Regions from separate parts of the Bradyrhizobium sp. JHI2711 genome, predicted to be linked through region 3. Evidence: predicted binding sites of a transcription regulator. Region 3 holds the regulator's gene; each other region holds the start of a gene.

Region 1 (7,130 bases), 600 kb from region 3:
CCAAGAAGCGGCTTTAGCCCCTACTCCCCGATCACCGCATTCAGCCGATCCCTTAACGCCACGATCTCGTCTTTCATCGCGACCAGCTCCGACACCGAGCAGTCCGATGCCGCCAGGATCGATTGCGGCACGCTGCGGGCCTTTTCCTTCAGTGCATGGCCCTGCGGCGTCAGGGCGATCAGAACCTGGCGCTCGTCCTCACGCGAGCGGGTGCGCCTGACGAGATGAGCGGCCTCGAGCCGCTTGAGCAGCGGCGTCAGCGTGCCCGAATCCAGGAACAGCTTCTCGCCGATCTCCTTGACCGGCACGTCGTCGCGCTCCCACAGCACCAGCATGACCAGATATTGCGGATAGGTCAGGCCGAGCCGATCGAGCAGCGGCTTGTAGACGCGGTTAAAGGCGTGCGTAGCGGAATAGACCGCAAAGCAAATCTGGTTGTCGAGACGAAGCGGGTCTACCGCCGTTGATTTCCGGGCCATGAAGAATCCTGCGCGTTTCTCCCATTCTGGTCCCGACCGGCGCCACATTCAATTGCGAACAATTAAATGTGAGGCGCGACGAATTATATTGCGCGCAATCTAATTGTCTGCGATAAAGCTTGCACCCCAACCCGGAAAGACCCGAGGAGACGACAATGTCCGTGAACGTCCTCTACAAGACCAGCGCCAAGGCCACCGGCGGCCGCGACGGCCATGCTGCGACCCTCGACGGCGCGCTCGACGTCAAGCTCACCACGCCGAAGGAGCTCGGCGGTGGCGGCGGCGCTGGCAACAATCCCGAGCAGCTGTTTGCGGCCGGCTATGCCGCCTGCTTCATCGGCGCGATGAAGTTCGTGGCCTCGCAGGGCGGCCCGAAGGTGCCTGCCGACGCCTCGGTCACCTCGACCGTCGGCATCGGCCCGCGCTCCGAGGGCGGCTTCGGCCTCGATATCGACCTCGCGGTCTCGCTGCCGGGCCTTGCCCGCGCAGACGCCGAGGCGCTGGTCGCGAAGGCGCACCAGGTGTGCCCGTACTCCAATGCCACGCGCGGCAATGTCGACGTTCGCCTGACGGTGGTCTGATCGGCAGCGCGGATTGGCTGGCCCGGGATGCCCCTCGGGCCGGCCGCATCCGACTGAATTTGCCACGCTGCGGCATGGCTGCACGGCGGCGCATACGGCTCCACGCTCGGCGCCATTGCTGGCGCAAACAAACCTCGCTAGGCCTGTGATCCAATGATCGACACAGGGGAAGCGAAGGCATGACTGAAGCAGCAACGGGCGCCATGAGCGGACTGCGCGTCATCGATCTCACGCGCGTGCTCGGCGGTCCCTACTGCACCCAGATCCTCGCCGACCACGGCGCCGACGTGATCAAGGTTGAGCCGCCCGCGGGCGACGAGGTGCGCGAATGGGGCCCTCCGTTCCACGAGGAGGATGCGGCCTATTTCGTCGGCATCAACCGCAACAAGCGCTCGATCGGCCTCGACCTCGCCTCCGAGGGCGGCCGAATCGTGCTGCTCAAGATGCTGGAGACCGCCGACGTCCTGATCGAGAATTTCAAGCCGGGCACGCTGGAGAAATGGGGCATCGGCAACGACGTCCTCAGCAAGAAATATCCCCGCCTCGTGCATTGCCGGATCTGCGGCTTCGGCGCCGACGGCCCGCGCGGCGGCAACCCCGGCTACGATGCCATCATCCAGGCCATGACCGGCATGATCGCAGCGACCGGCTCGCCCGAGAGCGGGCCGATGCGGATCGGCGTGCCCTTGGTCGACATCACCACCGGACTTTATGCGGCGATCGGCATCCTGATGGCGCTGTCGGAGCGGCAGCGGTCGGGCAAGGGCCAGTTCCTGGAGACGACGCTGTACGAGACCGGCCTTGCCATCATGCATCCGCACACCGCGAATTATTTCATGCATGGCAAGCCGCCTGGTCTCACCGGCAACGAGCATCCGAACCTCGTGCCTTACGCGATCTTCCCGACCAAGACCGACAACATCTTCATCGGCGTCGGCAATGACGGCACCTTCCGCAAGCTGGCGAAGGAGATCGGCAAGCCCGAGCTCGGCACCGATCCGCGCTTTGCCCGCAACAAGGACCGCATCGCCAATCGCGAGGCACTGCGCGCCGAGCTTGCGGCCGTGTTCAGCCAGCACGAGGCCGAGCCGCTGTGCAACCGCCTGCTCGCGGCCGGCCTGCCTGCAGGTCCCGTGCAGAAGATCGACCAGGCGTTGACCAATCCGCACACGATCGCGCGTGGCGATATTATCGAGAAGGACTGGTACAAGGGCGTTGCCTCGCCGATCCGGCTCGACCGCAGCAAGCCGAGCCTGCGCCGCGTGCCGCCGAAATTCAGCCAGCACGCGGCCGAGGTGCTGGGCGAGTTCGGCTACTCCAAGGCCGAGATCGACGCGATGGTCGAAAAAGGCACGGTCTGCGGTCCCGAGCGGAAACGCTGAGCTAAGGCGAGCGTCAACGGTGGTGCGCTCCCTCTCCCGCTTGCAAGTGGGAGAGGTTCGGAGCCCGCGGCACGATAATGCCTCATCTCAATGCCGCACTGCGGCGCGCGCACGCATGTGCAGCGCGAACGGAGTTGGCTGACGGCTCGGTCTTGGCCTATTTGACGACTTCCCATTTGGCCGCGCTTGCTGCTTTCGTTTCTCCCGCTTACACAGTCATGTGAACGTCATATGGCGCTGCTAGCGCAAGCGCTTCTTTAGTGACGGGCAAGGGAGGTTCTTGATGGCTCTTCGACATTTTGGCACGGCGGCGGCCGTCGCACTCACAATTGGTCTCGGCGCGTCGCCGGCGCTTGCCGTGACCGAAATCCAATGGTGGCACGCGATGACCGGCGCCAACAACGACGTCATCGTCAGGCTCGCCAACGATTTCAACACCACGCAGAGCGACTACAAGGTGATCCCGACCTACAAGGGCAACTACGCCGACACGATGAACGCCGGCATCGCCGCGTTCCGCGCCGGCAACGCGCCGCACATCATGCAGGTGTTCGAGGTCGGCACCGCCACCATGATGGCCGCGACCGGCGCCGTGAAGCCGGTCTACAAGCTGATGGCCGAGACCGGCGAGAAGTTCGATCCGAAGGCCTATCTGCCTGCGATCACCGGCTATTACTCGACCTCGAAGGGCGAGATGCTGTCCTTCCCGTTCAACTCGTCCTCGACCGTGATGTGGGTCAATCTCGACGCACTGAAGAAAGCGAATGTCGAGGTGCCGAAGACCTGGCCCGAAGTGTTCGACGCCGCCAAGAAGCTGAAGGCGGCCGGCCACGCCACCTGCGGCTTCTCCAACTCCTGGGTCACCTGGGTCAATCTCGAGCAGCTCTCCGCCTGGCACAACGTGCCGCTCGCCAGCAAGGCCAACGGCCTCGACGGTTTCGACACCGTGCTGTCCTTCAACGGTCCGCTCCAGGTCAAGCATCTCGAAAATCTGGTCGAGCTCCAGAAGGACAAGACCTACGACTATGCCGGCCGCACCAACACCGGCGAAGGCCGCTTCACGTCGGGCGAATGTCCGCTCTACCTGACCTCGTCCGCGTTCTTCGGCAACGTCAAGGCGCAGGCCAAGTTTGCCTTCACCGCGGTGCCGATGCCCTATTACCCGGACGCTAAGGGCGCGCCGCAGAACTCGATCATCGGCGGTGCCTCGCTCTGGGTAATGGGCGGCAAACCGGCGGACGATTACAAGGGCGTCGCCAAATTCTTCTCCTTCCTCTCGGACACCGATCGCCAAGTCTACATCCACAAGGCCTCGGGCTATCTGCCGATCACCAAGGCGGCCTATGAGAAGGCCAAGGCGGATGGCTTCTACAAGGATCAGCCCTATCTGGAGACGCCGCTGCTCGAGCTGACCAACAAGGAGCCGACCGAGAATTCGCGCGGCCTGCGCCTCGGCAACATGGTGCAGCTCCGTGACGTCTGGGCGGAGGAGATCGAGCAGGCGCTGGCCGGCAAGAAGACCGCCAAGCAGGCGCTGGACGCGGCCGTCGAGCGCGGCAACACCATGCTGCGCCAGTTCGAAAAGACCGCCGTGAAGTAAGGCGACAAGCGGCAGGCCGGTCCCCCGGCCTGCCGCGCTGGGGCATCATGCAAAAGCAAGCCATTTTCCAATCGAAGCTGTTGCCCTATGCGCTGGTTGCGCCGCAACTCGCGATCGTCCTGATTTTCTTCTACTGGCCGGCCTTGCAGGCGATGATCCAGTCGTTCCTGCTGCAGGACGCCTTCGGCCTGTCGACCAGCTTCGTCTGGTTCGAGAACTATATCGAGCTGTTCAAGGAGCCCGCCTATTTCGAGGCGATCCTGCGCACCTTCTTCTTCTCATTCGCGATCGCGGTGTCGTCGCTGTCGTTCGCGCTGCTGCTGGCCGTGATGGCAGACAAGCCGCTGCGCGGCTCGATGCTCTACCGCACGCTGCTGATCTGGCCCTATGCGGTGGCGCCGCCGGTCGTCGGCGTGCTCTGGATCTTCATGCTGCACCCCTCGCTCGGCGTGCTCTCGCGCTACCTGCGGGCGCTGGGCATCGACTGGAATCCACTGCTCGACGGCGACCAGGCCGCAGCGCTGATCATCCTGGCCGCCGCCTGGAAGCAGATCTCCTACAACTTCCTGTTCTTCCTCGCCGGCCTGCAGAGCATCCCCAGAAGCGTGATCGAGGCGGCTGCGATCGACGGCGCCCGCCCGATGCGCAGGTTCTGGACCGTGATCTTCCCGCTGCTGTCGCCGACCATCTTCTTCCTCCTGGTCGTCAACATCGTCTACGCCTTCTTCGACACGTTCGGCATCATCGACACCATGACCCGGGGCGGCCCCGGCAAGTCGACGGAGACGCTGGTCTACAAAGTCTATACCGACGGCCTGCTCGGCGGAAACCTCGGCAGCTCCGCGGCGCAATCGGTGATCCTGATGATCATGGTGATCGTGCTGACGGGCATCCAGTTCCGCTTCGTCGAACGCAAGGTGACCTACTGATGGTCGAGGAAGAAGGCTTTCGGCGCTACATTGCCCATATCATCCTCTGGATCGGGATCGCGATCGTCGCCTTCCCGGTCTATCTCGCCTTCGTGGCGTCCACCCAGGACAACGCGGTGATCGCCAACGGGCAGATGTCGTTGCTGCCCGGGGGTCATTTCTTCCAGACCTACTACCAGACCATCTTCGTCGGCACGAGCGGCTCCACCCGCGAGCCGGTCGGCAACATGATGCTGAACTCGCTGGTGATGGCGCTGCTGATCGCGCTGGGCAAGATCGCGGTCTCGATCATCTCGGCCTATGCGATCGTGTATTTCCGCTTCCCGTTCCGGATGGCGCTGTTCTGGCTGATCTTCATCACGCTGATGCTGCCGGTCGAAGTCCGCATCTATCCGACCTACAAGATCGTCGCCGACCTGCACATGCTCGACAGCTATGCCGGCCTGTCGCTGCCGCTGATCGCATCGGCCACCGCGACGCTGCTGTTCCGCCAGTTTTTCATGACCGTGCCGGACGAGCTGCTGGAGGCCTCGCGCATCGACGGCGCCGGCCCCTTCCGCTTCTTCTGGGATACGCTCTTGCCGCTGTCGCGCACCAACATGGCGGCGCTGTTCGTGATCCTGTTCATCCTCGGTTGGAATCAATATCTCTGGCCGCTCTTGATCACCACGCGCGACGACATGCAGACCATCCAGATCGGCATCCGCAAGATGATCACCACCACCGACGCGCTGACCGAATGGCCGATCGTGATGGCAACCGCCGTGCTGGCCATGCTGCCGCCGGTGTTCGTCGTCGTCGCCATGCAGAAATTGTTCGTGCGCGGCCTGGTCGAGACGGAAAAGTGAAGATGGCGAATAGTGAATGGCGAGTGGCGAATGGGGTCGCTGCGTCCGCCTTGCGTGCTAACAAGTCTCCATTCGCCATTCCCTACTCGCTACTCGCCGGTGCAACCCATGGCTAACGTCACCCTGCGCAGCGTCCGCAAGACCTATCCCGGCGGCTTCGAGGCCATCAAGGGCGTCGACGTCGATGTCGGCGACGGACAGTTCTGCGTGCTGGTCGGCCCCTCCGGCTGCGGCAAGTCCACGCTGCTGCGCATGGTCGCGGGGCTGGAGACGGTCACCGGCGGCGAGATCGACATCGGCGGCCGCGTCGTCAACGGAGTAGAGCCCGCCGATCGCGACATCGCGATGGTGTTCCAGAACTACGCGCTCTATCCGCATATGAGCGTCTACAACAACATGGCCTATGGCCTGCGCAACCGCGGCATGGCCGAGGCCGAGATCAAGACCCGCGTCGAGGAAGCCGCGCGCGTGCTCGAGCTCTCCGCCATGCTAGAGCGCAAGCCGCGCCAGCTCTCCGGCGGCCAGCGCCAGCGCGTCGCCATGGGCCGCGCCATCGTGCGCCAGCCGAAGGTGTTCTTGTTCGACGAGCCGCTGTCCAACCTCGACGCCAAGCTGCGCATCGCGATGCGGGTCGAGATCCGCAAATTGCAGCGCCGGCTCAACACGACGTCGATCTACGTCACCCATGACCAGCTCGAGGCGATGACGCTGGCTGACATCCTCGTGGTGATGAACGGCGGCCAGGTCGAGCAGGTCGGCAATCCGCTTGATATCTACGAGAAACCGGCGACGACCTTCGTCGCCTCCTTCATCGGCGCGCCGCCGATGAACCTGATGTCGACGCGGCCCGAGGAAATCCGGTCGCAGCTCGCCGGCAGCGCCGCGGCCGATGCCGGCATCGTCGGAATCCGCCCGGAGGATTTCGTCATCACCGACGAGACGCCGGCCGGCGGCCTCGCCCTGCCGCTCACCGTCGAAGCCATCGAGCGCGTCGGCGCCGAGACCTTCGTCTACGGCTCCCGCGAGCAGGAGGACCAGCGCGTCGCCGCCACGCCCGGCGAGCTGCCGCCCGGCGAGGTCATCGTCCGCATTCCCGGAACCCAAGCGCCCGCCATCGGCGCGAGAATCCGTGTCGCGGCGGTGCGGGCGAAGCTGCATCTGTTCAGTGACGACGGGCGGACGCGGCTCAAGGGCTGAGCAGCTCCGGGGCCCGACGACAAAGGTGCGAAAACAACCCCATGCACAGTAGAAGGGGCTCTGTTTTCGTTGGGATAAATCGCCTCGCACGACGCGTCATGCCAACATGACGAA
Region 2 (7,130 bases), on a different contig from region 3:
GCGGCGATCACCGCGCCGGTGCCGATGTTGCGGCCCGGCAGCACGATCGCGCCATGGCCGATCCAGACGTCATGGCCGATATGAACGTGATGCCGGCGGCGCCAGTCGAAGAACTCGAGATCGTCGCTCTCACCTTCGAAATAGGCGCTGGATCGGTAAGTGAAATGCGCCTGAGTGGCGCGATGCATCGGATGGTTGCCGGGATTGATGCGGGTCATCGCCGCGATCGAGCAGAACTTTCCGATGGTGGCGTAGGTGATCTGCGCATCGTTCACGACATAGGAATAATCGCCCATCGCGACTTCATGCAGGATCGTGCGCGCGCCGACTTCGGTGTAGGCGCCAAGCCTGGTCTCATGCAGCTTGGCCGAGGGATCGACGGTCGGCTGAACCGAAAGAGCTTTGGCGGCCATGTTGCATCCGAAGTGCGAGGGCGGGCGTCTTTCTTCGAGCGGCCGGATGACGGTGTCGTGACAATGAGATGACAGGGGATGACGTGCGTAGGATGGCCGCACTGCAGCAGCCTTGTCACACAAGTGTTAACCACGGGCGTTAGCGGTTGGCTCCAGCTACTCTGGAGCCCCTCGATGCTGGTGGTTGAAGGCCTGACGTGTCGCTTCGGCGCGAAGGCCGCTGTGGACGATGCTTCGTTTCAAGTTTCCCCTGGCGGCTTCGTCGGGGTGATCGGGCGATCCGGCGCCGGCAAGTCGACATTGCTGCGGTCCATCAACCGCCTCATCGAGCCCTCCGAAGGCCGCATCCTGTTCGAAGGCGTCGACGTCACCGCGCTGCGCGGCAAGGAGCTGCGGCAGTGGCGTGCGCGGTCGGCGATGATTTTTCAGCAGTTCAACCTCGTCGGCCGGCTCGACGTCCTCACCAATGTGCTGATGGGGCGGCTGTCGACGGTGCCGACATGGCGGTCGCTGCTGCAGCTTTGGCCCGAAGAAGACAAGGCCATCGCGATGTCGGCGCTCGAGCAGTTCGACATGGCTGCCATCGCGGCCCAGCGCGCCGACCAGCTCTCGGGCGGTCAGCAGCAGCGCGTGGCGATCGCGCGGGCGCTGGTTCAGCAGCCCGACATTATCCTTGCCGACGAGCCGATCGCCTCGCTCGATCCCCGCAACACCAAGATCGTGATGGATGCGCTTCTGCGCATCAACAAGCATTTCGGTATCACCGTGCTCTGCAACCTGCATTCGCTCGATCTCGCCCGCAGCTATTGCGACCGCCTGATCGGGATGGCCGCGGGGCGGGTGGTGTTCGACGGCGCGCCGGCGGCCTTGACCGATCATATCGCGCGCGAGCTGTACGATCTCGAGGCGAATGAAGTCATGGATGTTGCGCCCGCGGATGCATCGGTCGGCACGGCAGTTCCTGCCCTCCGCACGGTTGCCGTGGCCTGATCGCTGCTTCTTTAAATCGAGCCTGGTCGTAGAGCCGGAACTCGACAGTTTCATAACCTTGAAATGGGAGACGTCATGATAGACCGTCGTACGATCGTTGCCGCTGCGGCGGCCCTGGCATTTTCAGTTTCAGCCGCTGCGGCGCAGGACTGGAAGGCAAAATATCCTGAGTTGATCTTCGCAAAAGTCCCCGACGAGAATGCCTCCGGCACCACCAACCGCTGGACGCCTCTGACGGAGTACCTGTCCCGCGAGCTTGGAACCAAGGTCACGCTGCGCATCGCCAACGACTACGCCGCGGTGATCGAAGGTCAGCGTGCAGGAAACATTCACATTGCGATGTACGGCCCGGCGTCCTACGCGCGTGCCTACATCATTGGCGCGAAGGTCGAACCGTTCGCGATCGAGGTGAACGGCGACGGCACCAAAGGCTATTACTCGGTTCTCTATGTCAAAAGCGATTCGAGCTACAAGGACATTAAGGACCTGCAAGGCAAGAACCTCTGCCTCGTCGATCCCAATTCGACTTCCGGCAACAACGTGCCGCGTTTCGCGATGAACAAGATGGGCATCGACCCGGAAAAGTTCTTCGCCAAGGTGGTCTATTCGGGGAGCCATGAAAACGCGGTGATCGGGCTTTCCCAGGGCACCTGCGACGCGGCGTTCAACTGGTGGAACGACGAGAAGGAATCGAACCTGCTCCGGATGGAACGGAAGGGCATGGCGAAGGCCGCTGATTTCAAGATCATCATGAAGTCCGAGCAGATCGTGAACTCGCCGATGGCCTATCTCAGCAGCCTGCCTGACGACCTCAAGGCGGCGATCAAGAAAGCAGTGCTGGAAATTGCGGTGAAGGACAAGGCGGCTTTCGACAAGATTTACGAGGGGAAGCAATTGCCCTACGTCGAGGTCGGCCACAAGGCGTATGACGCCGTGATCGAACTGACCAAGTTTGTCGACAGCATTCGCAAGCAGAAATCCTGAGGGAAACGAAGGGTTGGACAAGTCGGGCAGATCGCAAGATCTGCCCGTCGGCTCTCGCGAACATCCCATGCGAACAGCAGTTCCCGAATTTCCGGAAGCCAGGCTGCGTGAGCTTGGCGATCGCTATGCGGCCGCAATTGCCGCCAAGCGCCGCCGCGTATGGCTCGGTGCCGCCGTCCTGATCGCCGTTGCCATTGCCGCGGGCTGGATGGGCGAGGTCAGTCTCGGGAATTTTGTCGAGAACTTCTGGCGCTTCCCGGCCTATTTCGTCAGCATCGCACCCAAATTTTCGTTCGCGACCGCATGGAGCGATTTGGCGGACTGGCTGTGGGGATTGCCGCGCTGGGCACGGCTTCTCGGGGATACGTTGCTGATCGCCTATATGGGCACCCTCTCGGGTGCGCTGTGCGGTTTCGCACTTTGCTTCCTCGCCTCGGCCAATCTCGTGAAATCAGGAACGACTGTTTTCGTCACCCGGCGCGTTCTGGAGTTTTTCAGGACCGTGCCGGAGATCGTGTTTGCCCTGATCTTCGTGCTGGCCTTTGGTCTCGGGCCGCTGCCGGGCGTTCTGGCGATTGCAATCCATACCGCCGGAGCGTTGGGCAAGCAATTCGCCGAGGTTGTCGAGAACATCGACAGCAAGCCGGTCGAAGGGGTGGCGGCAAGCGGGGGCAGCTGGGTTCAGGTCGTTCGGTTCGGCGCGTTGCCTCAGGTCCTCTCGAACTTCGTGAGCTATGCCTTGCTCAGGTTCGAGATCAACGTGCGGGGCGCCGCCGTGATGGGCTTCGTCGGCGCCGGCGGGATCGGTCAGGATCTGATCGAGGCGGTTCGCAAGTTCTACTTCACCGACGTCAGCGCCATCCTGCTGCTCATCGTCCTTACCGTCATGTTGATCGACTTCCTGACGGAACGGTTGCGACACCGCCTGCTCGGGCTGGAGGGAAGCACCCGATGAGCTCCTTCAGTTTTGAAAACCGGGCCGGCATTGCCGAACGGTATCCCGACGTCTTCCGGACCGATTGGTGGCAGCGGGGAAGGATCGCAATACTCGTCGGCGGGGCGGTCGGGCTGTTCCTGTTCGGGATCGTCCAGCTCGATATTCCCTTTAATCGGCTCTCCCAGGGCATGGTCAGGCTGGGCGAATTCGTCCAGCTCATGTTGCCGCCCAACCCGGGTTCTTGGGCGGAGGTCCTGAAATATCTGTATGCGCTCGGAGAGACGGTGTCGATCGCGTTTCTCGGCACGCTGGGTGGCGCGCTGCTCGCGCTGCCGGTATCCCTGCTGGCGGCGCGCAACGTGGTTGCAAACCGGATCATCCGCCTATTGACCCGTCGTGGCCTCGATACCATCCGTGGAGTCGATACCTTGATCTGGGCACTGATCTGGGTCGGCGTCGTGGGGCTGGGGCCGTTTGCCGGCATCCTGGCCGTGATCTGCAGCGATTTCGGAACGTTCGGCAAGCTGTTCTCGGAAGCGATCGAGGTCGCCGACAAGAACCCCGCGGAAGGCGTTCGGTCATCGGGCGGCAGCCATCTCCACAGCGTCCGGTTCGGATTGCTGCCGCAGGTATTCCCGGTCTTGCTGAGCCAGGTGCTCTACTATTTCGAGTCGAACACGCGATCGGCGACGATCATCGGAATCGTTGGCGCTGGCGGCATTGGCCTTCAGCTTGCCGAACAGATCCGGGTGCTGGAATGGCAGAAGGTATCGTTTCTGATCCTCCTAATCCTGATAACGGTATCGTCGATCGACTGGATTTCCGGCAAGCTGCGCTTCGCGATCATCGGCAAGCGGACGGTCGCCTAACGTCGTGCTGCAGTCTTATCGTTCCGATTGGATCGGAACGGAGCTCTGATTCTAGTTTTGACGCGTTTTCTCGACGCAAACCGTTTCCACCCCGGATCAAGTCCGAGGGCAGGCTTCGCTGGAAAACGCTCTGATCTAAGCGTTCTCCACCAAGAACTCCACACGTTCTGCCGCAAAGCGCGAGTGCTTCGTCACCAGCGGCTTGCCCATGAGATCATGGTCGGTGGCGTCGACCACCAGGATCGGCCGCCCCAGCGCCAGGTCGAGCCGTGCGGCGTCGGTCGCGTCGACGATCCCTGCGGTGATTCTCGTCGCGCCGCGGCGATAATCGCGGACGCCGAAATGCTCCAGCAGCTTCGTCATCGAGCGCGTTGCTGCGAACACGGCGCCCGCGTCCGGGAACAGCTCAGCCGAGAGCCAGGTGGTGGAAACACAGATTGGCGTACGGTCGGCGAGGCGAATCGCCTCGATCCGCACCAGAGGCGCGCCGGTCTTCAATCCCAGCTCTCGTGCGAGCTCGCGCGTCGCAACGTCATCGGTCGCCTCGATCAGCCGGCCATGCGGTTCGCGGCCATCGGCGCCGACGATCTCGGAGAAGCGCGTGCGCGAGCGCAAGGGATAAGCGAGCTTTTGCGCCTCGACATAGGTTCCGCTGCCGCGCTCGGCGCGCACCAGGCCGCGCTCGGCGAGGGCTGCCAACGCGCGCCGCACGGTGTGGCGGTTGACGCGATAGGTTTCGGCGATCTCCATCTCGCCCGGCAATTTGTCGCCGGCCGCAAAGCGGCCGTCGGCGATGCCGCGCTCGATGCCATCGGCCACGAGGCGCCATAGCGCGACGCCCGAGGAGGCTGTGTCCTGCATGCTCATGTCGCGGGAAACCTACTCCAGAAATCACAGCATTGTCACGAAACAGTCATGGCGCGTCCGTATGAAGTTGTCTATTATCATAGACAACTTCGACGCGGCAAGTTCTGTCAAAAAGCTCGGTGGACCAGGTGACCCAGCACAACGACCAGCAAGCCCAGCGCAAGGCCGCAATGGCGGTGCTGGCGCACGCGGAGGCGGGCGAGATCGCCGCTCGCCTCCGCAACTTGTCTCTCCCGGATCACCACGATCTGCGCACGCCGGAGAACGGCCTCGTCATGCTGCGCGGCCGGGTCGGCGGCGACGGCGCGCCGTTCAATCTCGGCGAAGCCACGGTGTCGCGCGCCGCGGTGCGGCTTGCGAGCGGCGAGGTCGGGTTCGGCTACACGCTCGGCCGCGACGGTGAGAAGGCGCGGCTGATCGCGCTGTGCGATGCGCTGGTGCAGTCCCGCGATTTCGGCGGCGCGGTGGAGCGCGACGTTATCGCGCCGTTGCGCGAGCAGCTTATGGTCAGGCGCAAGCAGGCGGCGGCAGCGGCCGCCGCAACGAAGGTTGATTTCTACACCATGGTGCGCGGTGAGGGGTGAGATCATGACCACGATTGCGGAACTGCCGCCGGGTTTCGCCGACAAGGTGCTGTCGGCGCAATCGACCTTTCGCTCGGTCATGGACGCCATGGCGCGGCCGGGCTCGGTCCAGCGCATCGTGCCGATGGCGGGCGCGCCTGATACGATGATGCGAGGCACCGCCGCGATCGCGCTGACGCTGTTCGACCACGACACGCCGCTCTGGCTCGACGCACGGATGGCGGAAAGCGCGGACGTGACGAAGTGGCTGAAGTTCCACACCGGAGCGCCGGTTGTGCAGGATTCGTCGGTTGCTTCGTTCGCGCTCATCAGTGACGGCGGTGCGCTGCCTTCGCTCGAGCGCTTCGCGCTCGGCACCAGCGAATATCCGGACCGCTCGACCACGGTGATCGTCCAGATCGACAGCCTCGCCGCCGGGCGCAGCTTCGAGCTGCGCGGCCCCGGCATCGACGGGGTCGCCACGCTGCAAGCGTCGATCAAGCCGTTCGACCTGTTCGAGCGCCTGCATATCAACGAGGCGCTGTTTCCGCGCGGCATCGATGTGGTGCTGGTCGCCGATGACGCCGTGGTCGCGATCCCCCGCACCACGCGAATCGTGAGCAAGGGAAGCTAGAAGCATGTATGTCGCAGTCAAAGGCGGCGAACGCGCCATCGAGAACGCCCATCGCCTGCTCGCGCATAAGCGGCGCGGCGACCAGAGCGTTGCGGAAATCTCGCTCGACCAGATCTCGGAGCAGCTCGGCCTTGCCGTCGATCGCGTCATGAGCGAAGGCTCGCTCTATGACCGCGAGCTCGCGGCACTCGCGATCAAGCAGGCGCGCGGTGATTTGATCGAGGCGATCTTCCTGGTTCGCGCCTTCCGCGCCACGCTGCCGCGTTTCGGTGCCAGCGAGCCCGTCGACACCGGCGCGATGCGGGTGCAACGGCGGGTGTCGGCGACCTTCAAGGACATTCCCGGCGGCCAAATCCTGGGTCCGACCTTCGACTACACGCACCGCCTGCTCGATCCATCGCTCGCCCAAGGTTTTGTGCCGGAGAGGCCGGCTGCGGCCGAAGCCTCCACCGCGCCGACGCCGCGCGTGACAGACATTCTCGGCCGCGACGGGCTGATCGAAGCATCGCCGGAAGCCGAGGATGGCGCCAGCGTCGGCGATCTCACCCGCGAGCCGCTGAATTTCCCCGCGGACCGTGATTTGCGCCTGCAAAACCTCGCGCGTGGTGACGAAGGCTTTCTGCTCGCGATGGGCTATTCCACCCAGCGCGGCTACGGCCGCAACCATCCCTTCGTCGGCGAGATCCGTTTCGGCGAGGTCGAGGTCGAATTTGTCGCGGAAGATGTCGGCTTTGCCGTGCCGCTCGGGGCGATCGAGCTGACCGAGTGCCAGATGGTCAACCAGTTCAAGGGCTCCGCGACCGAGGCGCCGTGCTTCACCCGCGGCTATGGCCTCGCCTTCGGCCAGAGCGAGCGCAAAACCATGTCGATGGC
Region 3 (7,130 bases):
CATCGTCGGCTCGCTGATCATGACCGTGATCGGTGTCGGCATCGGCGCGCCGCTCGGCCTGTTCGCCGGAACCTATCTGGCCGAGTACGGCCGCAACGACAAGCTGACCTCGGTGATCCGCTTCATCAACGACATTCTCCTGTCGGCGCCCTCGATCATCATCGGCCTCTTCATTTATGGCGCGGTGGTGGTGCCGATGCGCGGCTTCTCGGCGATTGCGGGCGCGCTGGCGCTTGCCGTCATCGTGATACCGGTCGTCGTGCGCACCACGGAGGACATGCTGCTGCTGGTGCCGAATCCATTGCGCGAAGCTGCCAGCGCGCTCGGCCTGCCGCGATCGCTGGTGATCAGGCGTATCGCGTACCGTGCGGCGCGCGCCGGCCTCATCACCGGCGTGCTGCTCGCCACCGCCCGGGTCGCCGGCGAGACCGCGCCGCTGCTGTTCACCGCGCTTTCAAACCAGTTCTTCAGCCTGGGGCTGGACAAGACGATGGCCAACTTGCCGGTGACGATCAACAATTTCGTGCAGAGCCCCTACGCCTACTGGAAGCAGCTCGCCTGGAGCGGCGCGCTGCTGATCACCCTGACCGTGCTTGCCCTGAACATTGGCGCGCGCATCATCGGCGCCGAGAGGACTGCAAAATGAGTGAAATGTCTGTTTCCGTCAGTGCGCCAACCGTTCATCCCGGCTCGCAGCCGCTGCCCGAGGCGCCCGCCAAGGTCACCGCGCGCAACCTGAATTTCTACTACGGTGAGCACCACGCGCTGAAGAACATCAACCTGGCGCTCGGCACCAATCGTGTCACGGCGTTCATCGGCCCGTCGGGCTGCGGCAAGTCGACCCTGCTGCGCATCTTCAACCGGATGTACGATCTCTATCCGGGCCAGCGCGCCACCGGCCAGCTGCTGCTCGACCAGACCAACATCCTCGACCCCAAGCTGGACCTCAACCTGCTGAGGGCCCGGGTCGGAATGGTGTTCCAGAAGCCGACGCCGTTCCCGATGACGATCTACGAGAACATCGCCTTCGGCATTCGTCTCTACGAGAAGATCTCCAAGTCCGAGATGGACGACCGCGTCGAGAAGGCGCTGCGCGGCGGCGCGCTGTGGAACGAGGTCAAGGACAAGCTCAATGCCTCCGGCCTGTCGCTCTCCGGCGGCCAGCAGCAGCGCCTCTGCATCGCCCGCACCGTCGCGGTGCGGCCCGAGGTGATCCTGTTCGACGAGCCCTGCTCGGCGCTCGACCCGATCTCGACAGCCAAGGTCGAGGAGCTGATCCAGGAATTGTCAGAGAACTACACGATCGCGATCGTCACCCACAACATGCAGCAGGCGGCGCGCGTCTCCGACAAGACCGCCTTCATGTATCTCGGCGAGTTGATCGAGTTCGACGACACCAGCAAGATCTTCACGTCGCCGAGCGATCGGCGCACGCAGGATTACATCACCGGCCGGTTCGGCTGAGGAGACGGAACATGGGTTCTGAACATACCGTAAAGGCTTTCGACAGCGACCTTCAGGAGCTCACCCGCCTGGTCGCCGAGATGGGCGGCATCGCCGAGCGCATGATCGTCGATTCCGTCGACGCGCTGATCCGCCGCGACGTCGCGCTCGGCCAGCGCGTCGTCACCACCGACGCCGAGCTCGACGCGCTGCAGAAGCGCATCGAGGAGCGTGCCGTGCTCACCATCGCCCGCCGCCAGCCGATGGCTGTCGACCTGCGCGAGATCGTCGGCGCCATGCGCGTTGCGACCGATCTCGAGCGCATCGGTGATCTCGCCAAGAACATGGGCAAGCGCGTCGCGGCGCTGGAGACGGATTTCCATCCGCTCAAGCTGTTCCGCGGCCTGGAGCACATGACCGATCTCGTGCAGCAGCAGGTCAAGTCGGTGCTGGACGCCTATGCCGCGCACGATTTGCCGGCGGCGATGGCGGTGTGGAAGGGCGACGAGGAAGTCGACGCCATCTGCACCTCGCTGTTCCGCGAGCTCCTCACCTACATGATGGAGGATCCGCGCAACATCTCGTTCTGCATCCACCTGATGTTCTGTGCCAAGAACATCGAGCGGATCGGCGACCACGCCACCAACGTCGCCGAGACAGTGTTCTACATGATCGAGGGCCAGGCGATCACCGACAAGCGGCCGAAGGGCGACATGACGACCTTCGCCACGACGGTGCCGAATACCTGACGACTTAAGGAGCGACGACCACATGGGCGCACGCATTATGGTGGTTGAGGACGAGGAAGCTCTCACCGAGCTTCTCCGCTACAACCTCGAAGGCGACGGCTATGACGTCGAGACGGTGATGCGCGGCGATGACGCCGACACCCGCCTCAAGGAGCACATTCCCGATCTGATCGTGCTCGACTGGATGCTGCCGGGCCTGTCAGGCATCGAGCTGTGCCGGCGGCTTCGGACCCGCCCCGAGACCAAGCAGCTGCCGATCATCATGCTCACCGCGCGCGGCGAGGAGAGCGAACGGGTGCGCGGGCTCGCGACCGGCGCGGATGATTACATCGTCAAGCCGTTCTCGGTGCCGGAGCTGCTCGCGCGCGTGAAGGGCCTGCTCAGGCGCGCAAGTCCCGAGCGCCTCGCCACCGTGCTCGCCTATGGCGATATCGAGCTCGACCGCGACAAGCGCCGCGTGGCGCGCTCGGGCCGGCCGATCGATCTCGGTCCGACCGAATATCGCCTGCTGGAGTTCTTCCTGGAGCATCCCGGCCGCGTGTTCTCGCGCGAGCAGCTGCTCGACAGCGTCTGGGGCCGCGACATCTACATCGACGAGCGCACCGTCGACGTGCATATCGGCCGCCTGCGCAAGCTGCTCAATCTCGGCCGCGAGCAGGACCCGATCCGCACCGTCCGCGGCGCCGGCTACGCGCTGGACGATCGCTTCGCGAAGGCTGAGCAGACATAAAGCGCCAGCGACAGCTGGTTTGGCGAACTGCGGCGCCGATCTCGGCCGTCATCCCGGGGCGCGCGCAGCGTGAGCCCGGGATCTGAGCGCTTGCGCTCTTCGCGATTAGCCACAGGACGTGGTTTGGCGAAGACTCGGAGTGACCATCTCGCGCAACGATTGCGCCCCGCGGTTACGGATCCCCGCCTTCGCGGGGATGACACCGAGCGATTGGGAGCCGTCATCGTGTGACGGCTGCAGTCTTGGCGATCAAGCTTGGCGATCAAAGCTTGGCGATCAGGGAATTCCGCAAGCTCACCGCGTGCCCGGTTTCGGTGCTGCGCGACGGCGATCCGCTGCGGGCTGATAGGCCACGCGCGAATGCTGGGCACAATAGGGCAGGCCGGAGAGCGCCTTGCCGCCGCAGAAGAAGAAATCCGGGCTCGAGGGATCGCCGACCGGCCAGTGGCAGGTCGCCTCGTTCAATTCCAGCAGCGACAGCCGCTGGCTCATCGGCACCACGTTGTCGTAGGTAACCGGCTCGGCTTCCAACTCGACCTCGAAGGCCTGCGCCAACGCGGTGTTGCCGCGCGCGACGGGGCGGGTCACCCGCATCATATGCTGCGCGGGCCGTGCCTTGCGCGGCCGCGGCGCTGCCGATGAAGGGCTCTTGGCGCGGCCGGACAGGCCGAGCCGGTGCACCTTGCCGATCACGGCATTGCGGGTCACATTGCCGAGCTCCGCCGCGATCTGGCTGGCCGAAAGTCCGGCCTCCCAGAGCTTCTTCAGCTGCTCGACGCGATCATCGGACCAGGTCAAAACCGTCATTGCACCCTTTCCCTCGCTGCGCGCCTGCCATCCTGGGGCCTTCGCAGCGAATGCTTTAGCCTTGAAAAACCCGTGCCGTCAGAATCCCTTAAGGCTCGCCGGGCGCGCTCAAGACGCCCGAACGTTTACGCCGGTACATGAGGACTTCTGGGATCAGAACTGCTGCACGAGATGTCGTATCTGACAGTCCAAACGCTACAATATGGCGTGACTCCCGCGCAAGAGTCCGCCGACTCGCTTCCACATGTTCCGTGGTGAAAAACCCGCAAAATCGGCACCGCAAGACTACGGAATCAGCGTTTCGCGAGGCTTTCCGGGCGGCATTGACACCCGTCTTGCCAGGCATAAGATAGTGCCACGTGCCGCCCTTAAAAGGCGGCACGTTTCGTTTTCCGGGGCCGGTCGATGGTGCGTCGCGCAATGCATGCCTCACACCGTCCGCAACATTCAAGTGACGTCATGACTAACAGCGCAGCGCCGCATTTGCTCCCCGTTTTCGCCAGGGCCGACCTCGGTTTCGAGCGCGGCGAAGGCTGCTGGCTGATCGCGACCAACGGCGATCGCTATCTCGATTTCACCTCGGGTGTCGCGGTGAATGCGCTCGGCCATGTCCATCCCGCGCTGGTCAAGGCATTGCAGGAGCAGGCGACCAAGCTCTGGCACATGTCGAACCTGTTCCAGAGCCCTGACGGCGAGAAGCTCGCAAGCCGCCTCTGCAATGAGAGCTTTGCGGACTTCGTGTTCTTCTGCAATTCCGGCGCCGAGGCGCTGGAAGGCGTGATCAAGCTGGTGCGCCACCATCACTTCTCCAAGGGGCATCCGGAACGTTACCGCATGATCACCTTCGAGGGTGCCTTCCATGGCCGCACGCTGGCGACGCTCGCCGCCACCGGCTCTGCGAAATATCTCGAGGGCTTCGGTCCGCCGATGGACGGCTTCGATCAGGTGCCGCACGGCGACCTCGACGCCGTGAAGAAGGCGATTGGTCCGCACACCGCCGGCATTCTCATCGAGCCGATCCAGGGCGAGGGTGGCGTTCGTTCTGCACCTCACGCCTTCCTGAGGGCGCTGCGCGAACTCTGCAACGAGCGCGGCCTGTTGCTCGCCTTCGACGAGGTGCAGACCGGCATGGGCCGCACCGGCGAGCTCTTTGCCTACAAGCGCACCGGCGTCACACCGGACGTGATGTCGCTCGCCAAGGCGCTCGGCGGCGGCTTTCCGATCGGCGCGGTGCTGGCAACCGCGGATGCGGCCGCCGGCATGGGGCCCGGCTCGCACGGCTCCACCTTCGGCGGCAATCCGCTCGCGATCTCGGCTGCCAACGCCGTGCTCGATGTCATGCTCAAGCCCGGCTTCTTCGACCACGTGCAGAAGATGTCGCTGCTGCTCAAGCAGAAGCTCGCCTCCGTGATCGATCGTCATCCCGAAATCGTCAGCGAGGTGCGCGGCGAGGGCCTGCTGATCGGTATCAAGGCGGTGGTGCCTTCGGGCGATCTCGTCGCGGCGCTGCGCGCCGAAAAGCTGCTCACCGTCGGGGCCGGCGACAATGTCGTGCGCTTCCTGCCGCCCCTGATCGTCACCGAAGCGGAGATCGAGGACAGCGTCGGGCGGTTAGAGCGCGCCTGCACTGCGATCTCCTCCAGTCAGACCAAGCGGGCGGCAAGCTGATGAGCACGACGCCCAACAAAGCTCCCAAGCACTTCCTGGACATCAACGAGCTGCCGCTCTCGGAGCTCAAGAGCATGCTCGCCGCCTCTTCGGCGATGAAGGCGAAGCAGAAGGCGCAGCAGCCGGTCAGGCCGCTCGAGGGCAAGACGCTGGCGATGATCTTCGAGCGTCCCTCGACCCGCACCCGCGTCTCGTTCGACGTCGGCATGCGCCAGCTCGGCGGCGAGGCGATCATGCTCACCGGCGCCGAGATGCAGCTCGGCCGCGGCGAGACCATCGCCGACACCGCGCGGGTTCTGTCGCGCTATGTCGACGCCATCATGATCCGCATCCTCAACCACGATGCGCTGCTGGAGCTTGCGGCCAACGCCACCGTGCCCGTCATCAACGGCCTGACGCGGCGTTCGCATCCCTGCCAGGTGATGGCCGACCTCATGACCTATGAGGAACATCGCGGCCCGATCGAGGGCAAGACGGTGGCCTGGACCGGCGACGACAACAACGTGCTGGCGTCCTGGGCCCATGCCGCCGAGCGCTTCAAATTCCAGCTCAATGTCGCAACGCCGCCGGAGCTCGCACCGAAAAAGGCCATGCGCGACTGGATCAAGGCGACGGGCGCGCCGATCGTGCTCGGCACCGATCCGGAAGCCGCCGTGCGCGGCGCCGATTGCGTCGTCACCGACACCTGGGTGTCGATGGGCGACAAGGAGGGCGAGCACCGCCACAACGTGCTCAAGCCCTACCAGGTCAATGCCAAGCTGATGTCGCTGGCCAAGGCGGACGCATTGTTCATGCATTGCCTGCCGGCCCATCGCGGCGAGGAGGTCACCGACGAGGTGATCGACGGGCCGCAATCGGTCGTGTTCGATGAGGCCGAAAACCGCCTGCACGCGCAGAAGGGCATCTTGGCCTGGTGCTTCGACGCGGTGAAGTAGGCCCGCCAGAGGCCCCGCTGCGGCCTCACACGCAATTGTCGTCCCGGACAAGCGCGCCAACAACATGCAATCCGGGACCCATAACCACAGGAAGTCGTTTGGCGAAGACTCGGAGTTGCCATCTCGCTCGATGACGTGGTCCTGTGGTTATGGGTCCCGGGCTCGCGCGTTGCGCGCCCCGGGACGACACCGAGCTTGCTGTAGCGTTGTGCACCCTCATCGCAGCCGGAACGCGCCCCCTTCCATTTCCGCCCTCCGACCCCAGATAAAGCGCCATGGTTTCCCAGTCTCCTGACATGAACACCGGGCCTGAAGGCCCGGTTCGCGCGCCATCATCGGTTCCGATCGATGACGCCGTGCTGCCTTACGAGGTCGACGCGCTTGACGTGCGCGGGCGCCTGGTGCGGCTTGGCCCCGCGCTCGACGACATCCTCACCAAGCACGATTATCCCGCAGCCGTGGGCAAGCTGCTCGGCGAGGCCATCGTGCTGACGACGCTGCTCGGCTCGACGCTGAAATTCGAGGGCCGCTTCATTCTTCAGGCCCAGACCGACGGTCCGGTGTCGTTCCTGGTGGTCGACTACAAGGCCCCGGACCGCCTGCGCGCCTATGCGCGCTTTGACGCCTCGCGCCTGGGCACGGCCAAGGATTCCGGCACGCTGCTCGGCCGCGGCCATCTCGCCATGACCATCGACCAGGGCCCCGACATGAGCCGTTACCAGGGCCTGGTTGCGCTCGACGGCGGCAGCCTGGAAGACGCCGCCCACGAATATTTCCTTCGCTCCGAGCAGATCCCGA
Region 4 (7,130 bases), 710 kb from region 3:
TCACCTCCTGCACCAACACCTCGAACCCGAGCGTGCTCATCGGTGCCGGCCTGCTCGCGCGCAATGCGGCTGCGAAGGGCCTCAAGGCCAAGCCGTGGGTGAAGACCTCGCTCGCGCCGGGCAGCCAGGTGGTCGCGGAATATCTCGCCAATTCCGGTCTGCAGCCCGATCTCGACAAAGTCGGATTCAACCTGGTCGGCTTCGGCTGCACCACCTGCATCGGCAATTCCGGTCCGCTGCCTGAGGAGATCTCGAAGTCGATCAACGACAACGGCGTCGTCGCGGCCGCCGTGCTCTCCGGCAACCGCAACTTCGAAGGCCGCGTTTCGCCGGATGTGCAGGCGAACTACCTGGCCTCGCCGCCGCTGGTGGTCGCCTACGCGCTCGCGGGCAGCGTCACCAAGAACCTCGCCACCGAGCCGCTCGGCGAGGGCAAGGACGGCAAGCCGGTGTACCTGAAGGACATCTGGCCGACGACCAAGGAGATCAACGCCTTCATGAAGAAGTTCGTGACCGCGTCGATCTTCAAGAAGAAGTATGCCGACGTGTTCAAGGGCGACACCAACTGGCGCAAGATCAAGACAGTCGAGAGTGAGACCTATCGCTGGAACATGTCTTCGACCTATGTGCAGAACCCGCCCTACTTCGAAGGCATGAAGAAGGAGCCGGAGCCGGTCACCGACATCGTCGAGGCGCGCATCCTCGCCATGTTCGGCGACAAGATCACCACCGACCACATCTCGCCGGCCGGCTCGATCAAGCTCACCTCGCCCGCCGGCAAATATCTCAGCGAGCACCAGGTGCGTCCGGCCGACTTCAACCAGTACGGCACGCGTCGCGGCAACCATGAAGTGATGATGCGCGGCACCTTCGCCAACATCCGCATCAAGAACTTCATGCTGAAGGGCGCGGACGGAAACATCCCCGAGGGCGGCCTGACCAAGCACTGGCCCGACGGCGAGCAGATGTCGATCTACGACGCCGCGATGAAGTACCAGGAAGAGAAGGTGCCGCTGGTGGTGTTCGCCGGTGCCGAGTATGGCAACGGCTCCTCGCGCGACTGGGCCGCCAAGGGCACGCGCCTGCTCGGCGTGCGCGCCGTGATCTGCCAGAGCTTCGAGCGCATCCACCGCTCCAACCTGGTCGGCATGGGCGTGCTGCCGCTGACCTTCGAGGAAGGCACCTCCTGGCAGTCGCTTGGGCTGAAGGGCGACGAGAAGGTGACCATCCGCGGCCTCGTCGGCGACCTCAAGCCGCGCCAGAAGCTGACCGCGGAGATCGTCTCCGGCGACGGTTCGCTGCAGCGCGTTTCGCTGCTCTGCCGCATCGATACGCTGGACGAGCTCGACTACTACCGCAACGGCGGCATCCTGCACTACGTGCTGCGCAAGCTCGCGGCGTAAACGCGGATTTGTGAATGATGGCTCACTGCGAAGTGAGTAGAAGCCTTAACGAAGGCGGCCTATCAAAGGCCGCCTTCGCGCGTTTGCGGTACGCTTCAGATGGGCCCGCCCGGCGGAAAACCTCCCTTTGGACGGTGGCCCGGATGGATGAATGTACCGCGCCCCGTAAGACTACGGTGACCATCCGGCGATAAGATTTCCCCCTGAGAGCAACGGTGTGCGGCGTTCGACATGACGACAATGACGGCTTCCCATCTGATTCCACGTTGGTCCGGCGCCCTCTGGTCGGGAGCTCTCGGCATATGTGCGATCATCGCCGTCATTCGTCCTGCCGAAGCTGAACCCCGCGCCGTCGTCGAATTGTTCACCTCGCAGGGCTGCTCCTCCTGCCCGCCCGCCGACCAGATCATCGGCGATCTCTCCAAGGACCCCTCGGTCATCGCGCTGAGCATGCCGATCGATTATTGGGACTATCTCGGCTGGAAGGACACGCTGGCGGATTCGCGCTTCTCTGCACGGCAGCGTGCCTATTCGCGCATGCGCGGCGACCGCGAGGTCTACACGCCGCAGGTCGTGGTCAACGGCTCCACCCATGTCATCGGCAGCGATCGCACCGGCATCGAGAACGCGATCGGCAAGACCGACAAGGGCACTGGCGTGATGAGCGTGCCGGTGACGATGTCGCTCTCGGGCAAGCAGATCAACGTGTCGGTAGCCGCAAGCAAGGAGCCCACGGTCTCGCGCGGCGAGGTCTGGATCTGCTCGATCGCGAAGTCGGTGCCGATCGCGATCACCCGCGGCGAGAACAAGGGACAGCAGGTCACCTATCACAACGTGGTGCGCAGCCTGCTCAAGGTCGGCGACTGGACCGGCCGTCCGGAGAGCTGGACGGTGCCGATCGAGAACCTCACGCGCGACGGCGTCGACGGCGCGGTGGTCTACGTCCAGGACGGCAGCCGCGAGAGGCCGGGCCCGATGCTGGGTGCGGCCTACACGTCGCTGCATTGAAGCAGGCAGAACGTCTCAGCAATTGATGCTCGTCATTCCGGGGCGCGCCTCTTGGCGCGAACCCGGAATCCATTTCTCAGCTTGTGTGATGGTAAATGGATTCCGGGCTCGCGCTTCGCGCGCCCGGGAATGACGGCGGACCCGGAAACATCTCGGCACAAACAAAAAAGGACCAACTTGCGTTGGCCCTCCTTGTCGTGCGTACAGACCCGATCCTGTTCGACCCCGGGGGGCTGGGGGCTGAGGAATCCGGAACCGAAAGGACCGGGTCAACGCACGTCACCCTTTTCGCAGTGCAGGGCGGCAGGCGGTTGGCGGAAAAGCGGCGATACTATGATTCCTGCTAACGATCCCGTGACGGTTTGCCGCGACGGAGTTCCACCCTTGCGTGTGCCCTGATGCGACGCCGATTCGATGGGTCGAGCCCCTTGCGATGCGGAACGGTTGGCGCAATCATGCAATTGTCACGAACGCGGTTCCGGGACGATCTTGGCGGACGCGGGTAGCCGTGCGATGAGGAGGCGCTTCCCATGAGTCTGACGTCGGAGGATGCCGACCCGAGCGAGCAGCGCGCGGCGGCGCGTCCTGCCGCGGCGCTTGCGCAGCCGAACCGGGTGACGTTCAACCGGCTCGAGCTGCACCGGATTCTCAATCTCTACGGCCGCATGGTCGCCGACGGCGAATGGCGCGACTATGCCATCGACTTCCTGAAGGACCGCGCCGTGTTCTCGGTCTATCGCCGCGCCTCGGAAGTGCCGATCTATCGCATCGAGAAGGACCCGCGCCTGGCGCGCAAACAGGGCATGTACAGCGTGATCTCGGCGACCGGCCTGATCCTGCGTCGCGGCCACGAGCTCGAGCGGGTGCTGCTGGTGATCGATCGCAAATTGGCGGTGGTTTAGCCGAACCATCGATCGTCATTCCGGGGCGCGACGAAGTCGCTAGCCCGGAATCCATCCCTCCCTCCACCGCCCCTGCCGTTCAATGGATTCCGGGTTCGATGCTGTGCATCGCCCCGGAATGACGGATGAACTACTTCCCCGGCACCGTGCTTGCGCCCTCGCCGAGGTCGCGCTGCATCATCACGGTGTCCAGCCAGCGGCCGAATTTCAGCCCGACACTGGGATGCGTGCCGATCATCTTGAAGCCGCACCTTGTGTGCACGCCGATCGACCCGGCATTGGCGGAATCGCCGATGACAGCGATCATCTGGCGAAAGCCGCGCGCTTCGCATTCGACGATCAGCCGTTCCAGCAGCATTGAGCCGACGCCGCGGCGGTGGAAGGACGGATCGAGATAGATCGAGTTCTCCACCGTGAAGCGATAGGCGGGCCGCGGCCGGTAGGCGCCGGCATAGGCATAGCCGGCCACGCGGCCGTCCAGCATGGCGACGAAATAGGGATAGCCGCCGTCGATCAGCGCGCGATAGCGGCGCGTCATTTCCGAGAGGTCGGGCGGCTCCAGCTCGAACGTCGCCGTGCCCTCGCGGACGGCCTGCTGGTAGATGGCGGTGACGGCGGGGAGGTCGGCCTCGGTGGTGGGCCTGATATCGGGTGCGGACATGGGGGAAGGATAGAGCGTTCCCTGAGGGGCCGGAAGAGGCTGCGCTGCCTCCACACCCGTCATTGCGAGCGCAGCGAAGCAATCCAGAAATGCATCTGCGGAGGGGCTCTGGATTGCGTCGTCGCATCGGCGCAAAATTGCTGCGCAATTTTGTCGCGAGCTCCTCGCAATGACGGGGAGAGGCCGTACCCTCCAAACAAAAACCCCGGCCTTTCGGCCGGGGTTCGTGTCCGTTCTCTCGTCTCAGAGCTTACTCGCGCTGGCCGAGGAGCTGCAGCAGCAGCGTGAACAGGTTGATGAAGTTCAGGTACAGCGACAGTGCGCCGGTGATGGCCGAACGCTCTGCGACGTCACCGCCGGCCGAGGCATAGCCGTAGATGTAGTCGTTCTTCAGCCGCTGGGTATCCCAGGCAGTCAGGCCCGAGAACACCAGCACGCCGACCACCGACACGATGAACTGCAGCATCGAGCTGGCCAGGAACAGGTTCACCAGGCTGGCGAGAACGATGCCGATCAGGCCCATGAACAGGAATGAGCCCATGCCGGTCAGGTCACGCTTGGTGGTGTAGCCGTAGAGGCTCAGCGCACCGAAGGTCGCCGCGGTGATGAAGAACACCCGCACGATCGAGGTGTGCGTGAACACCAGGAAGATCGACGACAGCGAGATGCCCATCAGCGCCGCGAACACCCAGAACAGGATCTGGGCGGTCGAGGGTGCCAGACGGTTTATGCCCGCCGAGATCACGAACACCATCGCGAGCGGCGCCAGGATGAACAGCCACTTCAGGGGGCTGACGAACATGGCGTAGCCGAACGGTGTCAGGAACACCTTGCCGACGCGGACGGCGTCCGCCGTCGGAACGTCGGTCACGGCGGCCATGTAGACGCCGAGCGCGGCAAGGCCGGTGATGGCCAGGCCAATGCTCATGTAGTTGTAGATGCGCAGCATATAGGCGCGCAGGCCGGCATCGACCGTCGCGGCGTCAACACGCCCGGCGGCCCTGCCGAAAGGAGAAGCGTAGTTACGGTCTAGGTCCGACATGGTCGAATTCCCGTTGGTTGGTCCGGTCCGGCACGAGGGTCGCCATGCCGCCGGTTCGTCAAATTCTATCTCGGAGACCGCTGCCAGCCGATTGAATTTTGGCTCACAATCGGGACTCCGAACCCATCCGATATGTGGGAAACTAACACATTCGCCGCAACCTTCCACGCGCGGCTGAATGTCGCCCTCGGCGTCAATCCTGACGCGAAGCTGACGGGGTAGCGTGGTTAATCGCGGAAACCGGGCCGATTCCGGGCAGCTCGATCCGCCGCTACATTTTGTCACAAATTTCGCAACACCGTCGCGGGCTTTTTGTTCAATGCCAGCAGCGTGCCGGCAAGCCCGAGCCCGACGGTCACGACCAGCGCGGCGGCGACCACGCCGGCGGCGCTGCCGGCCTGCCAGACGAAGCTCAGCGTCATCAGCCGCGTCACGATCAGCCAGGCCGCGATGCTGCCCGCAATCACCCCGAACACCGCGGTGGCAAGGCCGATCAGCAGGTATTCGAGGGCATAGGCGCCGAGCAGCCGCAGCCGCGTCGCACCCAGGGTCTTGAGGATCACCGCATCATAGACGCGGTGGCGGTGGCCGGCGGCGAGCGCCCCGCCCAGCACCAGGATCGCCGAGATCAGCGTCACCGCGCTGGCGCCGCGGATCGCCAGGGCCAGATTGGTCACCACAGAGCCGACCGTCTCCATCACCTCGCGCACGCGCACGCTCGTCACCATCGGATAGGCGTCGGCGACCTCCTTGATGATCTTGCCGTCGCCCGCCGCCTTTGCGCCCGCTTCTGTCAGCGTCGCGATATGGGTGTGCGGCGCGCCCTTGAAGGCGTTGGGCGAGAACACCAGGACGAAATTGATGCCGAGACCCTGCCAGTCGATCGTGCGCAAATTGCTGATCTTGGCCGGAATGTCGCGGCCGAGCACGTTGACCACGACCTCGTCGCCGAGCTTGAGGCCGAGCCCGTCGGCAATCTTCTTCTCCAACGAGACCAGCGGCGGGCCGGAATAATCGGCGCGCCACCATTCGCCCTCGACCACCTTGGAGCCCTTCGGCAGCTCGGCGGTGTAGGTCAGGCCGCGATCGCTCTGCAGCACCCATTCGGAATCCGTGGTCGGCTTGAGCTCCTCGGCGCGCACCCCGCGCGCGGCGACGATGCGTCCGCGCAGCATCGGCACGTCCTCGATCCTGGCGCCGGGGGCGATCTGGCGCAGATAGCCATCGAACTGCTCGGCCTGCGCGCTCGGAATGTCGATGAAGAAGAACGATGGCGCCTGGTCGGGGAGCGCCGCCAGGAACTGCCGGCGCAGATTGCCGTCGATCTGGGTGATGGTGACGAGCACGGCGAGCCCGAGCCCCAGCGACAGCACGACGGACGGCGTCAGCGCGCCCGGCCGGTGGATGTTGGCGATCGCAAGCCGCAGCATCGGCAGCCGCGTCCGTGGCAGCCGTCGTGCGATCGTCATCAGCAGGGCGGCGATGCCGCGCAGCAAGGCGAACACGACCACTGAGGAGGCCACGAACACCGCGGCGATGCGCCTGTCGAACGACAGGCCGATCACGACCGCGATGAGGAGTGCGATCACGACGGCCATGAACACGAGATAGCTCGCGCGTGGCCGGTGCCATTCGGAGCTGATGGTGTCGCGGAACAGCGCGGCCACCGGCACGTCGTGCACGCGCGCGAGCGGCCACAGGCCGAAGGCGAGCGCGGTGAGGAGGCCGTAGAGGAAGGACAGCGCGAGCTCGTCGGTGTGCACGGCCGGCACCACCGGCAGCGGCAACAGCTTGCCGAACAGGCCAACGATCGCAAAGGGCATCGCGGCGCCGAGCGCCAGGCCGATCACGGACCCGATCGCGGCCAGCAGGACCACTTGCGCCAGGTAGATGCCGAACACGTCCCGGCCGGTGGCCCCGACGGCCTTGAAGGCAGCGATCACCTCGAGCTTGCGGTCGATGTGACTCTTGACGGCATTGGCGACGCCGACGCCGCCGACCAGCAGCGCGGCAAGGCCGACCAGCGTCAGGAACTGCGTGAAGCGGTTGATGTTGCGCTCGAGCTGCGGCGAGGCGTTGGAGCGGCTGCGGATCTCCCAGCCGGCCTGCGGCGC

What was found. Region 3 encodes PhoB, which activates phosphate uptake and scavenging genes when phosphate is short. Its sites were predicted from a motif close to TGTCATNNANCTGTCAT; they were not measured.
Region 1: a site for PhoB is predicted at 2,657-2,673, ahead of ugpB (sn-glycerol-3-phosphate ABC transporter substrate-binding protein UgpB). Genes of this name have one in related genera too.
Region 2: a site for PhoB is predicted at 5,094-5,110, ahead of phnF (phosphonate metabolism transcriptional regulator PhnF). Genes of this name have one in related genera too.
Region 4: a site for PhoB is predicted at 2,863-2,879, ahead of ACTEK7_RS12720 (DUF2794 domain-containing protein). Genes of this name have one in related genera too.

The regions. Positions count from the first base shown of each region.
Region 1 is NZ_JBPZPT010000002.1:148,873-156,002, forward strand. Features, by position in the region: gene ACTEK7_RS13215 (GIY-YIG nuclease family protein) at 1-17, shown strand, start outside; gene ACTEK7_RS13220 (MarR family winged helix-turn-helix transcriptional regulator) at 21-479, opposite strand; gene ACTEK7_RS13225 (organic hydroperoxide resistance protein) at 635-1,060, shown strand; gene ACTEK7_RS13230 (CaiB/BaiF CoA transferase family protein) at 1,240-2,442, shown strand; gene ugpB (sn-glycerol-3-phosphate ABC transporter substrate-binding protein UgpB) at 2,726-4,042, shown strand; gene ugpA (sn-glycerol-3-phosphate ABC transporter permease UgpA) at 4,090-4,971, shown strand; gene ugpE (sn-glycerol-3-phosphate ABC transporter permease UgpE) at 4,971-5,819, shown strand; gene ACTEK7_RS13250 (sn-glycerol-3-phosphate import ATP-binding protein UgpC) at 5,928-7,016, shown strand.
Region 2 is NZ_JBPZPT010000003.1:617,192-624,321, reverse strand. Features, by position in the region: gene ACTEK7_RS25295 (LbetaH domain-containing protein) at 1-413, opposite strand, end outside; gene phnC (phosphonate ABC transporter ATP-binding protein) at 588-1,403, shown strand; gene phnD (phosphonate ABC transporter substrate-binding protein) at 1,479-2,387, shown strand; gene phnE (phosphonate ABC transporter, permease protein PhnE) at 2,455-3,342, shown strand; gene phnE (phosphonate ABC transporter, permease protein PhnE) at 3,339-4,193, shown strand; gene phnF (phosphonate metabolism transcriptional regulator PhnF) at 4,329-5,060, opposite strand; gene phnG (phosphonate C-P lyase system protein PhnG) at 5,180-5,644, shown strand; gene phnH (phosphonate C-P lyase system protein PhnH) at 5,649-6,257, shown strand; gene ACTEK7_RS25255 (carbon-phosphorus lyase complex subunit) at 6,262-7,130, shown strand, end outside.
Region 3 is NZ_JBPZPT010000002.1:748,674-755,803, forward strand. Features, by position in the region: gene pstA (phosphate ABC transporter permease PstA) at 1-646, shown strand, start outside; gene pstB (phosphate ABC transporter ATP-binding protein PstB) at 643-1,464, shown strand; gene phoU (phosphate signaling complex protein PhoU) at 1,476-2,192, shown strand; gene phoB (phosphate regulon transcriptional regulator PhoB) at 2,215-2,922, shown strand; gene ACTEK7_RS16020 (GcrA family cell cycle regulator) at 3,217-3,729, opposite strand; gene ACTEK7_RS16025 (aspartate aminotransferase family protein) at 4,189-5,397, shown strand; gene argF (ornithine carbamoyltransferase) at 5,397-6,332, shown strand; gene ACTEK7_RS16035 (Hsp33 family molecular chaperone) at 6,608-7,130, shown strand, end outside.
Region 4 is NZ_JBPZPT010000002.1:39,570-46,699, reverse strand. Features, by position in the region: gene acnA (aconitate hydratase AcnA) at 1-1,403, shown strand, start outside; gene ACTEK7_RS12725 (DUF1223 domain-containing protein) at 1,635-2,411, shown strand; gene ACTEK7_RS12720 (DUF2794 domain-containing protein) at 2,942-3,313, shown strand; gene ACTEK7_RS12715 (GNAT family N-acetyltransferase) at 3,444-3,974, opposite strand; gene ACTEK7_RS12710 (Bax inhibitor-1/YccA family protein) at 4,225-5,016, opposite strand; gene ACTEK7_RS12705 (ABC transporter permease) at 5,298-7,130, opposite strand, start outside.